DNA from 4 places in the Lysinibacillus louembei genome. Region 3 is predicted to be linked to each of the others. Evidence: riboswitches for the same ligand, from Rfam matches in the RefSeq annotation. Region 3 holds a riboswitch; each other region holds the start of a gene.
The links. Region 3 has a riboswitch for thiamine pyrophosphate ahead of thiM (hydroxyethylthiazole kinase). Riboswitches for the same ligand answer to the same signal wherever they lie in the genome.

Region 1: another riboswitch for thiamine pyrophosphate. It lies ahead of tenA (thiaminase II); the one in region 3 lies ahead of thiM (hydroxyethylthiazole kinase).
Region 2: another riboswitch for thiamine pyrophosphate. It lies ahead of thiW (energy coupling factor transporter S component ThiW); the one in region 3 lies ahead of thiM (hydroxyethylthiazole kinase).
Region 4: another riboswitch for thiamine pyrophosphate. It lies ahead of R6U77_RS16895 (thiamine phosphate synthase); the one in region 3 lies ahead of thiM (hydroxyethylthiazole kinase).

What each region holds. Positions count from the first base shown of each region.
Region 1 covers NZ_CP137624.1:1,208,312-1,211,524, reverse strand. The annotation lists gene R6U77_RS06010 (ABC transporter substrate-binding protein) at 1-193, opposite strand, end outside; gene tenA (thiaminase II) at 209-895, opposite strand; TPP riboswitch at 979-1,070, opposite strand; gene R6U77_RS06000 (dihydropteridine reductase) at 1,215-1,919, shown strand; gene R6U77_RS05995 (hypothetical protein) at 1,995-2,279, opposite strand; gene rpsI (30S ribosomal protein S9) at 2,474-2,866, opposite strand; gene rplM (50S ribosomal protein L13) at 2,895-3,213, opposite strand, start outside.
Region 2 covers NZ_CP137624.1:2,142,621-2,145,833, reverse strand. The annotation lists gene R6U77_RS10570 (LVIVD repeat-containing protein) at 1-1,456, shown strand, start outside; gene thiW (energy coupling factor transporter S component ThiW) at 1,507-2,001, opposite strand; TPP riboswitch at 2,170-2,278, opposite strand; gene R6U77_RS10560 (5'-3' exonuclease) at 2,323-3,201, opposite strand.
Region 3 covers NZ_CP137624.1:3,090,174-3,093,386, forward strand. The annotation lists gene thiD (bifunctional hydroxymethylpyrimidine kinase/phosphomethylpyrimidine kinase) at 1-711, opposite strand, end outside; gene thiM (hydroxyethylthiazole kinase) at 717-1,463, opposite strand; TPP riboswitch at 1,529-1,629, opposite strand; gene R6U77_RS15385 (YdcF family protein) at 1,724-2,296, shown strand; gene R6U77_RS15390 (NADPH-dependent FMN reductase) at 2,337-2,870, opposite strand.
Region 4 covers NZ_CP137624.1:3,380,602-3,383,814, forward strand. The annotation lists gene R6U77_RS16880 (methyl-accepting chemotaxis protein) at 1-396, opposite strand, end outside; gene R6U77_RS16885 (hypothetical protein) at 517-834, opposite strand; gene R6U77_RS19890 (TetR family transcriptional regulator C-terminal domain-containing protein) at 808-951, shown strand; gene R6U77_RS16890 (hypothetical protein) at 1,041-1,598, opposite strand; TPP riboswitch at 1,809-1,916, shown strand; gene R6U77_RS16895 (thiamine phosphate synthase) at 1,989-2,519, shown strand; gene thiO (glycine oxidase ThiO) at 2,532-3,213, shown strand, end outside.

The DNA.
Region 1 (3,213 bases), 1.9 Mb from region 3:
TGATTTCAACATCTAGCCCCTCTTCCTCAAAGAAGCCTTTTTCCTTCGCTACATAAATTCCTGTATGATTCGTATTTGGTGTCCAATCTAAGAAGAGCTGAACCTTTTCCTTCCCTTCACTTTCCTGTGACTGACATCCGACTAAAAGAAGGAGCAGCGCCAAAAATGAAAAACATCTTATCATTGCTTTCATCAATATATCCTCCTGTTATAGCTTCACTTTCTCATCACGTTGTGATAACCATTTTTCAAATGTATAAGACATTTCCCAAAATGCTAGCTCATATTCCTTCGCGATAATAAATTGCTCTTTCACTTTCTCTTTTTCCTTTTCGCTCATATCCTCAACAAGTGAGTTTAATAAATCAATTTGTCCTTGCGTTGCCTCTTGGAACCAATCACTTGCATATGTCGCAAGCCAGTTGCGATAAATTTCAGGCTCTGGATTTGCATGCTCATACGTCTTTCCAATATCCGCATATAGCCAGTAGCACGGTAGCATCGCGGAAATCACGTATGCTAAATTGCCGTGCATTGTTGAACGATATAAATGCGATGTATAGCCATAAGCAGTCGGTGCTGGTTTAAAGTTGTCCATATCCTCATCTGTAATATTTAAAATTTTTGCATGCTGTTCATGCACCCCTAGCTCAGCCTGTGCCGTCCTGCTCGCTGTTTCGGCAAGCAATGAAGTAATGGCAAAGTCATCCGCCTGTGCTGCTGCCAATGCATGTACTTTTGCATAATGGTTTAAATAATAAATATCTTGCAAAATGTAATTTTTAAAGATGTCAAAAGGTAAATCCCCTTTCACAATTCCTTGGACAAATGGGTGATGCAAGCTTTTTTCCCAGCTATCCTTTGTTGCTAAACGTAATTCATCAGTAAATTTCATAAAAAACCCTCCTAATTGTTCTTTTTCTAAAAGGAACGCATAGAAGGGGTGTGTTTTTTAAATGAAATGTTATATACAACAAGTTCATTTCCCATCTACTTCCCTCCGCTCGTCCTAACGAGATCAGGTTCTAAGAGTAATTCTCAGCCATCATTTGGCACCCCTAGTAGAAAAAGAATTATATTTTAATTTCAAATTCATCATACCGTATAGAAATTAATTGTCAAATGTTTTTTTAAAATAATCACTCTAGTTAATTGAGAAACATTATCACTTATAGTATAATGAATTACATACAACGGAGTAGGGAGAAGATAAAATGCAAATCTATTGGACTAAAATAAATAAAATTGTTGAGGAAACACCTGAGGTTAAAACATACATGCTTGACCTTCCAGAAGGCTTTACATGGGAAGAAGGCTCTCACACTCATTTTGCACTAAAGGGCTTTAATGAGGGAGATAAACCGAATCGTAGCTTAATCCGCCATATGTCTATTTCTACTTTACCGCATGAAAATTCAATCGGTATTACAACACGTATCCGAGAGAAGTGCTCTGAGTTTAAAACAATTTTAAGAAATCTTGAAATTGGCAATGAGGTAGCCATCTTTAAAACACATTCAAATGTACCACTGAAAAGAGAAGATAAAAATATTTACTTGTTATCATCAGGTGTCGGTCTAGCAACTTTCAGACCGCTTGTGCTTGATTATTTCAAACGCGCTGACAACGTTAAGCAAATGCATTCTTTAAACATTGATTCATCAAAGGATTTCTTATTCACTACTATTTTTGAATCTGCACCCGATAAAAATTTCACAGCACAATTTGTCGATAATCGTAAAGACTACTATGAAGCTGTGAAAAATCTTGCTTCGGACAAAGATGGACTATTTTATGTTGTTGGTAGCGATGAATTCCTTGTGCAGAACATTGAAGTGCTGCGTGAGCAAGGCATCCAGCCAGAGCAAATTATTCTTGATAAGCATGAGCAACAAAAGCCTGAATTTTTATCTAAATAGGTTATATTAAATTTCTTCTAGAAAAAGCCTTTGGAAAGCAGATTTCTAAAGGCTTTTTAAGGCTATAGAGGATATCTATTTTTTAATCTCTCCAAAAGTAATTTTCATACTAGGTGCATATATGAAAGAGGAGTCGATGTTAAAGACCTGTGAAAACAGTAGCTCAGCCTCAAATTGTTCATGCGCTTCCTTAATTGTGATTCCTCGTTTTTGCAAGCTTTCAATAAATAGCTCTTTATTAACAGGCTCTCCACCTACTCCATCTTCCTTGAGTGAGTGAAAGAATTTTTGTTTATTTTGTTGATTCATATCAGAATATTTGAGGTATTCCAGTTGTGTATCCCAATAATACTTTTCCATTTAAATCCCCCAATCTTTTTTTAGTAACAAATATAGTTTCACATTCCAATAATACCTTGACACTGAAAAGCATACTACCAAAAACGACATTTATTAAAAAATAAATACAACTCTACTTTATCAATAGAAATGATAATAAAAAACCTCTCTCGACAACCGAGAGAGGTTTTGAAAACGCTGATATAACAACGATATTAACGCTTCGAGAACTGTGGTGAACGACGAGCGCCGCGTAAACCTGGTTTTTTACGCTCTTTCATACGTGCATCACGAGTTAATAAACCTGCAGATTTAAGTGCTGGACGGAAATCTGGGTCAACTTGTAATAAAGCGCGTGCGATACCGTGACGGATTGCACCAGCTTGACCTGTGAAACCACCACCGTTTACATTTACGTGAACGTCGTAGCTACCTTTTGTTTCAGTTGCTTCAAGTGGTTGGTTGATGATTAAAAGTAAAGTTTCGTATGGTAGGTAATCAGCAACATCACGGTTGTTGATTACGATTGTGCCTTCGCCTGGTACTAAACGTACGCGAGCTACTGAGCTTTTACGGCGACCTGTGCCGATGTATTGAACTTGTGCCAAGATTGTATCCTCCTATTAATGTAGTATATTATCCACGAAGCTCGTATGCTTCTGGTTTTTGTGCTGCATGTGGGTGCTCTGCGCCAGCATAAACATTAAGTTTGCCGAACATTTTACGACCTAAAGAGTTTTTAGGAAGCATCCCTTTAACCGCTAACTCGATCATTTGAGTTGGGTATTTTTCTTTCATTTCGCCAGCTGTGCGTTGTTTTAAACCACCAGCGAATTGAGTGTGACGGTAATAGATTTTACCCTCTAATTTGTTACCTGTTAATTCGATTTTGTCAGCGTTGATGATGATTACGTGATCACCTGTGTCAACGTTTGGTGTGAAAGTTGGTTTATGT
Region 2 (3,213 bases), 950 kb from region 3:
TTATTTGGATCAAAATCAGTACACAAAAAACATCAATGTTGAAGCGTTCTATCCTTATGTAATCGGATGGGGCCATAGCTGGCAAGCCACTTTTGATTTAGATGGACGCCGTTATTTATATGACTATGAAACAGATATGTATAACATTTTTGATATTACTGATCCAACGAAAGCGGAGCGCCTTGTTCATAAAAGCCTTGATTCAGATGCGGGCGATAAGCGATTCGGTCCTCTCAATGTCAAATATAATAAAAAATTAGATAAAACAATTGCTGTACAATGCTACGAAGTACCACGCTACGGTGTGTTAAGCAATAAATACAGCAACCCCGAAGAAGTCGAAAATATTAAAAACAAAGAAATGCTACGTGGTTTTCGTATGTTTGAAGTGACAAGTCCATTTTTTGAAGATTGGAAAATACTATCTGAAACACCTTTAGATGTGAACGCATCTGCTAAAGACCCAGTACAACAAGGGTCGGGCTGTCAGGATGTACCTGTATACAATGGCGATAAATATTTATTTGTAGCAGGCGCACCGAATGACAGCTTTAGTAATACAGAGTATAAAAGCTATCTGTATTCAGGCGCTCAGTTAGCTTATGATGTTTCAGACCCAACAAATCCTAAGCTATTGTCTACTTGGTGGGTTCCTAGTCAACGTGTAGGAGAAGAGGCTGACTACAACAAAAACCCTCGCGCTGGTAACAAAACAAGCTGGATGGGTTCTAGAATGCCATTATTTATCCCTACGCCTGTTGAAGAAGGCGGGAAATATGGCTATGCAGCAATGGGCGGATTTGGCTTCTGGGTCATCGACATATCTGATCCAGCCAACATGAAAGCGGTTTCTCATATTGATATGCCGATGAGTGTTAGTGGTACAGAGGGTGACAATATTGATGTAACAAAGGTCGAAACAACGGGTATGGTTTACTTTAGTGGTTATCCATTAGGAGAAGATTGTCATGAGCCTTATAAAGATATTTATGCAATTGATGTAAAGGATCCTTATAACCCAAAAATCGTCACGACTCTTGAACGTCCAACACCACCTGAGTCAGCACCATTTACTGACTATTGTCAGCGTCGTGGTAGCTTTGGTCCAAAACGCAGTGGCTATGCAACAATCAATCCTGGAGAACCAAGTCAGCGCTTTATGCCTTATGCATTCTATAATGCGGGAGTTCAAGTATTTGATTTAGCCGATCCTGAAAACCCAACAATTGAAGCATATTTCGTACCAAAAATGTCTGGAGATATTCCAAATGAAGATGGAGAAACGACGCGTCCAAGCGACCATTCCAACCCAGTACATGGCATTTTTGTTGAATGGGATCGCAATTTAATTTGGGCATTTTCTAATCACGGCATGTACGTCCTGTCCTCCCCATTACTAGGTGAGCCAATCATCGGACTACCTAAAGAAGAGGAAGAGAAGGAGCAAGACCTTTAATTATGAGAGAAGGGCTATCAGATAATGTTTTTCCTGACAGCCCTTCTCTATTATATTGTTTGAAAATGTTTTGCTAACACTGTATTGCGTAAGCTCGCCGCAATAATTACACCTAATATCGCACCGATTGCACTCGAGACGAAAAAGGCTGGCATAAAAGCAAACGCTGCGACAGATGTACCCATTAGTATTTTGGCATATGGAACAGCAACTAATGACGCAATAATACCTGTGCCAATAACTTCACCGACACCAGCTAACCATGCTTTACCGCTATACTTATACGCCATTGCAGCTAAAAAGGCCCCTATAACACTACCAGGAATCGCCAGCAATGAGCCTGTCCCTGTAAAAATACGTACTAAAGCTGTAACAAAAGCTATGATTACTGCTGGCACTGGCCCTAAAAAAATAGCACTTACAACATTGACCGCATGCTGAATTGGATAGGCACGGGCTATCCCTGTAGGAATTGCTACAAACATAGAACCTGCTACTGCGATAGCAACAAATAACGCCATCAGCGTTAATTTACGAACTGACATCAACAACACCTCTTTAATTTTTATTTTATTGGCGGTTTGGACGCTTCTATTGGCGCTTAGAGCAATTCTATTGGCGCTTTTCATGAATCTATTGGCGCTTCGCCCTCTCCCAATGAAAAATGCCGCACCCACTAAAATACAGGGAGACGGCATAAAATGAACATGTATCATTTAATGTCGCCACTTCCCTACGCTAGTGTAAGCTAGATCAGGTTCGAAGGGTCTATATCGCACAGATACATCTCAGCCTCTCTCAAAGGCTCCCCTAGTGGTGCAAGCAATTTTATTCTATTATTACGAAATTTTTATCTGGCGTCAATACTATAATCCTAAAGATCTTGCGTGGCGCGTAATTAAGCGCAAGCCGCGATTTTCCAATTGCAATACAACTGAGTCACTAAATGCTGGCACAGCTAACTCATGTAGCTCTGCTTCAATTGCTGCATCACATTGAATTGTTGCCAGTTGATGCGATAGCTTTAGCATATCCATATTATCATTAATTTTCGTGCGCTGTGCAGGCTTCAATTCATCAATTGCTGCTAATACTCCTTCAATTGAGTGATATGTTTGAATAAGCTGCAAAGCCGTTTTCGGGCCAATGCCTTTGACACCCGGATAACCATCGCTCGTATCGCCCATAAATGCCTTTACTTCTGCAAATTGCTTTGGTGCGATGCCGTATTCCTCACGGAAGCGCTGCTCTGTATACGTATCATATTCAGTATAGCCTTTTTTCGTAAAAGCTAAAGTTGTCGCAGGATTGAGCAATTGCAATAGATCACGATCACCACTGATGACTGTAATATTCGCATCGCTCTTCCATTTTTCAATCATCGAGCCAATTAAATCATCCGCCTCTAAGCCACTAATGCCGAAGTTTTTCCAGCCAATCAACTGTGATACATCCTTTGCCATATCGAATTGCGGTAGCATTTCCTCAGGTGGAGCAGGTCGGTTCGCCTTATAGCCATCGAATAAATCATTGCGGAATGTATGCATCCCCATATCCCAGCATACGGCGACATGTGTCGGCTGCATTAAATTTTGCGCTGTCAGCACATGGCGTGCAAAGCCTTGTACACCGTTTGTTGGCGTACCATCATCTAAGCGAATATATTGGTTCATTGCCGCAGAGGCGAAAAATGAGCGAAACAATAATGCCATGCCATCAACAATGAGTAAATGTGGTTTTTCCATATGTATTCCTCC
Region 3 (3,213 bases):
AATGAAATGCTTCGCCTCAATAATGGCGTCGCGCAGTGCATAGCCCTTTCCTAAAAAGGCTGTTAAAGCAGCTGAGAAGGTACAGCCTGTGCCATGCGTATGCTTCGTATCGATGCGTTCACTGCTCATTGCGAAGAAGGAGCCATCTGCAAAAAATACCATATCGACCGCTTCCTCGCCTTCTAAGTGTCCGCCCTTCATCACAACACATTGCACGCCAAGTGCTAATATTTTTTTCGCAGCCGCTTCAATGTCTTGCACGCTTTCAATTTGAATGCCTGTAATTTCCTCTGCCTCTGGAATATTCGGCGTTAACACTGTTGCGATTGGCAGTAGCTTTGTTTTTAATGCCTGCACCGCCTCTTGCTGCAATAAGCTAGCACCACCCTTGGCAATCATTACAGGGTCAACTACGAGCTGTACGCTATGCTGCTGTAGCTCCATTGCCACAGCCTCAATAATATCTGCTGAAAAAAGCATGCCTGTTTTCACAGCCTTCACTTGTAAATCCTCAAATACCGCCTTGATTTGTGCCACCGTAAATTCAGGCGAGACAGCTAAAATATCTGAAACACCGAGCGTGTTTTGAGCCGTTAAGGCCGTAATAGCTGATGTGCCATAAACCCCTAGCTCCTGAAATGTTTTTAAATCCGCTTGGATACCAGCTCCGCCACCGCTATCCGAGCCTGCAATTGTCATTACAATGTCCATTCTCATCAACCTTTCGAATACTTTTCTAAGCCATTCAATATTTCTATTTGGAACGAGCCAATATACGCTGTGTTGCGCTCCGCATCCTCTGCAATTTGCTTATATGTTTGTAAAAGCTCCGCTAAATTTGCGACAGGCTCACCTTCCACTGTCAACGCAGCAGTACAAAGTGCACTTAATAGACAGCCTGAGCCTGTCACCAATGTCATACGCTCATGTCCACCTGCTACTTTTTTCACAATTGTTCCATCTGTGACAATATCGACCGCACCTGTTACAACTACAATTGTATCATATTTTTTTGCCACTTCCTGTGCAACTGCGATTGTATCAATATTACCTTGTCCACTATCGACGCCTTTTGCTCGCCATTCCACACCTGCGATTGTAGCAAGTTCGCCCTCATTGCAACGAATTAATGTAAACTTCACTTGCTGTAGCAATTGCTGAATCACTTCTTGACGGTAGCTCGTTGCGCCAACACCAACTGGATCTAACACAGCTGGCACCCCTTGCTTGTTCGCCGCTTTTCCGGCTGCCAGCATTGCAGGCACCTTCGATTGATTTAATGTACCAATATTGATGAGTAGCCCACTTGCAATCGATGTCATTTGTTCAACTTCGCTTACTTCATCAGCCATCACAGGAGATGCCCCGATAGCTAGTAGTCCATTTGCCGTGAAATTTGCGACAACATAGTTGGTAATGCAATGAATTAACGGTTGCTGCTGTCTAATTTTATAGATGGTCATCATTATGTAGCCTCTTTCTTTCAATTTTCGACAAAAAAAGCCCTCTAAAAAATAGAGAGCCTCACATACAAGGTTTGGTTGCTCCCTACGCCAGTGTTAACTGAACAGGTTCAAAGGGTCAGGTTTTAACCTTCTCAACGCTGAACGCGTCCCCCTGCAAATCGTCGTTATTTCTTATCGTAGCACTATTTATCATATTTTCCAATACATTCGAATCTTTTTTCTCATCTATTCGTTATAGTAAGGAAAGAGGTGATGTTATGAAAAAATGGATTTCAATTGTTACTGCCGTTGCTGTTGTATGCGGTGTAGGCTATTATTTCTTAGGCAAGGAAATAAACAAAGGCACCTCACCACAAGCAGATGGCACAAATGACTATATGGTTATTTTAGGCGCAAAAGTTCGACATACTGGGGAACCGTCTCTCTCCTTGCAAACAAGACTTGACACGGCTGCTGCTTATTTGCAGGACTATCCACATGTCAAGGCGATTGTGTCAGGTGGGCAAGGGCGCGATGAGCCTGCAAGCGAGGCGTCCATTATGGCGGCTTACTTAATGAATAAAGGCATCGCAGCAGATCGCATTATACTAGAGGAAGCGTCTACTTCTACATATGAAAATTTACTGTTTTCAAAGGAGCTATTACCAGTGGATATTTCTAAAATCACGATTGTGTCCAACGATTTTCACCTACAACGGGCAAAATTTTTAGCGGGGAAGGTAGGGCTAGAGGCAGATGTGCTTGCAGCAGAAACACCATCATCTGTGGAGAAAAGAGCTAACCAGCGCGAGCGACTTGCGTTGTTGAAGGCGTATTTGTTTGGAAAATAAACAAGCGGCTAAGAAATACTTCCCTTAGCCGCTTTGTATGCTACTTCACCCAAGCGACAAAATTGTCAATTACTTGGTCTAAAAATTTAACTGTTGCTTCGTCTGTTAAGTTGCCTGCCTCGTCAAACTTTGTATGTGCTGCACCGATATATACTTCGTTGCCTTGTAAAACTGGCGAACCAAGACCTTGTGCGAATAAAATATCGCGCAAATGCATTTGTGCTTTAACCGTTCCTAAATTGCCCATTGATGCGCCCATCACGATAGAAGGCTTGCCAATCATCACTTTATCAACGCGTGATAACCAGTCAATTACATTGCCTAGTACACCTGGAATGGATGCATTGTATTCAGGTGTTACCCAAAGTACCGCATCTGCTGCCTTCACTTTTGCCTTAAAATCAATCACTGACTGCGGCGGATTATTTTCCTCGTCTTGGTTATACATCGGAATATCATGTAATGATAAAATCTCGACCGTTATTTTTTCCGCATAACGTTTTTGAATAAATTCAGCTAACATCATATTGTATGATGCTTTACGTAAACTGCCTACGATTGCTACAACGTTCATACTATTGCCTCCATCCAATTGCTTTCTTCGTCAAATATGCCCGAAAATTATCTACTTCAAACATATTCTTATATAGCTTACTCGACAAACAAGATGTCTGACAATTTTTTTGCTCATGCTACTAACCTCCTTCATGACCCGCACTTACCTTCTTCTCTTCCAAAGTTATATTGCTGTGCATTAGAGAAGAAAAAATACTAGATAAGTGTAGCTAAAAGAATTTTTTAAATGGTGCGAATGTGAAGCAAACATGATTTCCTAGGGGGATTCGCACCAAAAAGCAGTAACGTTTTCCATTTACATGGGAAAATAATTGAGTTAATATTACCTTATAAATTTATTT
Region 4 (3,213 bases), 290 kb from region 3:
TTTATTTGCTTTGTCAACGACTGCCCCAATTTGCTCTAACATATGATTAAATTCGGATGATAATTGACCAATCTCATCTTTATAACGATCATTAGTGCGCACAGTTAAATCGCCATCTGCCGCTTGTGTCATTGCCTTTAATACACTTTTAAGACGCTTTAATACAATATAGCGGGTACATAGCGCAATAATTACCGTACCGATAAATAAAGAAATAAATGTATTAATTACAACACCTGCGACACCATCTAACTCAATGATTTCCCCGACTCGCTTACTAACGAACTCTGAAATATGTGAGCTAATAAATAAACTTACCGCCACTGCTAAAATCATTTTGAAAATTAAACTTTTCCAAATTTTAATTTCCCGTGAAATTGCTCTTTCTCTATTCATAATGGCTCCCCATTTCTATGTAAATCTACTATGATTGTAAAATAAATATCAAAATTAGTAAAATAGTTTCTATATCTTTTCATCAAGTAATGATTTAGCACTAATATATTTGAGCCTTATTCACAATTTTTTTGTAATATCTAACGATTTAGGGATTAAAATATAAACAATAAGTGATACAAATAACATAATGATGCCGCCAATTAAAGCAACTGCTACAAAGGAATCATTAAAGGCTTCCATCCCTTTTGCTGCAAGCTCTGTTAAATTTGTGAGACTTGCTACTTCAACAGCTCCCATTACCGATTCATTCGCTATATTTGCTAATTCACCAACAACGTTATTTGATGCAAACGTCTCGATATTTACTATGACATATTCAAGACTGGTAATGAAACAAACGAATGGCATATTGAGGACATAGAAGCCGCTAGTCAAATGGCATATACCTCAATCAATGGTATAATTACTTTCACATACCGAGCCGATATGAAGACAAGAAAAGAGCGACTCATGCACTTTTCGCAACTATTTTTAAAAGGTATTGACAAGTAAGAAAAATATTGCTCAGGAAATATTAAGAAAATTCCACAAAATAAAAGCTCGAATCATTTTGTTGCCCTATCAAACAAAATGATTCAAGCTTATTTAGCATAATAAGTTTGCCAAAATTGCACATATAGATTCAATGAAGTTGCTATATCACTATGTAAATTACGCAGTGATGTTTCAATATGCTTTCTTGTATGACCATTTGTGTGTTGCAATACAGTCCCCTCTATTTCCATAATAGCTTCAATCATTTGCTGTAAATATACTTTTGCCTCATCCGAAAAATTATCCTCTTGTAAGCTTAGACGAATAAGCTCTTTTTTCACTGATTGTACATTTGTCAAAAGTGGCTCCCAATCACTACGCCACATATGATGGTTAGCTTCTGTTAGCCATTCCATTTGGTACAATAACAGTACAGAAATGGAATATGTTACAACATGATCAGGTTGGCCCATCCGCCCTTCAAACAATGAGCGTAATACAGCAAAATCCTCATTATATTTTTGTTGCTCAGCTGTATCTATCTTCACTTGAACCGCAGGATAAACACTCAAAATTGAATAAGGAAAGACAATTGTCAGAAATAGTACAACAGCGAGTATAGCAATTAAAATAATCTTGCGTTTTTGCATCATACTTCTTTTCATTTAGCTTCATACTCCTATTCTTTCAAATATAGCTTTTCATCTATAGCATTTTTCACAATGAATATATTGAAAAACATCCTCTATGTACTGTTCATTAATTCCTTATTTCTCCTATAATAACATATATCGATAAATTACTAGCTATCCTTATTAATAATTTTCATGATGACAGCTTAAAAAACATATGCTATATTGTTAACTAATTACATAGCTATCCACTGGAGGTGCCGTTGTGAACGGCTGAGATCAAAGTAAACTTTGGGATTCCTGGAACCTGATCTAGTTCATACTAGCGTAGGAAAGTGGTCGCCTATTCGTCATTACGATGTTTAAGTATGCGTTACTTTTCCTATAGGAGAGGTAACGCTTTTTTTATTGGAGGAAAGCAAAATGATTCATGCCATCACGAGCGGTAAAGGTCTAACAGCACAAGTAATCACTCAAATAAAGGCAATCACTCCTGCTGTGGATGCGATTGTTATACGTGAAAAACAGCTCACCTTTGCAGAAATTGATAACGGGATTGCTGCGCTTCTACAAGCAGGTGTTAATGCAAAACAATTGATTGTTCATACGCATATAGAGCTCGCTTACAAATATGGCTTACTCGGTTGCCATTTTGCAGCAAATCAGACAATCAATGCGCCACAGTACCCTTTCTTATGTGGACAATCTGCACATACAAAGGAGGAAGCTCACCAAAGTGTGGCAATGGGTATGGATTATATTTATTTCTCTCCCGTTTTCCAGACTACTTGTAAGCTCGATGTACCTGCTAAAGGGCTTCAAGCGCTCGCTGATATATGTCAAGCAATTGAAATACCTGTGTTGGCACTAGGTGGCGTGACACATAGCAATATCCAAAAGGTGCTGCAAGCTGGTGCACAAGGCTATGCGGCAATCTCAATGTTTTTTGATTAAGGGGGGCAATGTATGAAGTGTGAAGGCTTTACGATTATCGGTGGCGGTGTCATCGGACTATCCATTGCTTATCAATTATTAAAGCAACAGCAACAGGTAACGCTTTTCCATGCAGAAAAAACAACAACAGCATCACTTGCAGCTGGTGGTATGCTCGGTGGTCAAAATGAATTTTATGCCCCTTCTCCGCTTTATAATTTAGCACTGGAAAGCCGGACATTGCATAAAAAAATTGCACAGGAGCTGTTTGAATTAACAGGACAAGATGTAGGGTTACTGCCTTCAGGGCTTATTAAAATTGCGACAAACAAACAAGGCTTGCAAGATTTACAGCAGCAATACGACTTTTTGCATAACGACCGCCCTGCATCTATTCATTGGTTAAATCAAAGCGATTTACAGCACTACGAGCCATTATTAGGGCGAGTCATTGCAGGCAGCTTCCATATTTACGAAGATCATCAAGTAAATGCAAGAGCTTTAACAAAAGCATTATTTCTCGCCATACAGCAGCTTGGGGCAAATATCATCGACGAGGAAGTAATCGCAATTGAAAAGGAGCAACAGCAAATTACATATGTGCAAACAGCTTGTGCCCGCTATGCCGTTTCACAGGTAGTTTTAGCAGCAGGTGCTTGGACACCAAGGCTGGCAGCTACATTAAACATTAATTGCCCAATGCAGCCTGTCAAAG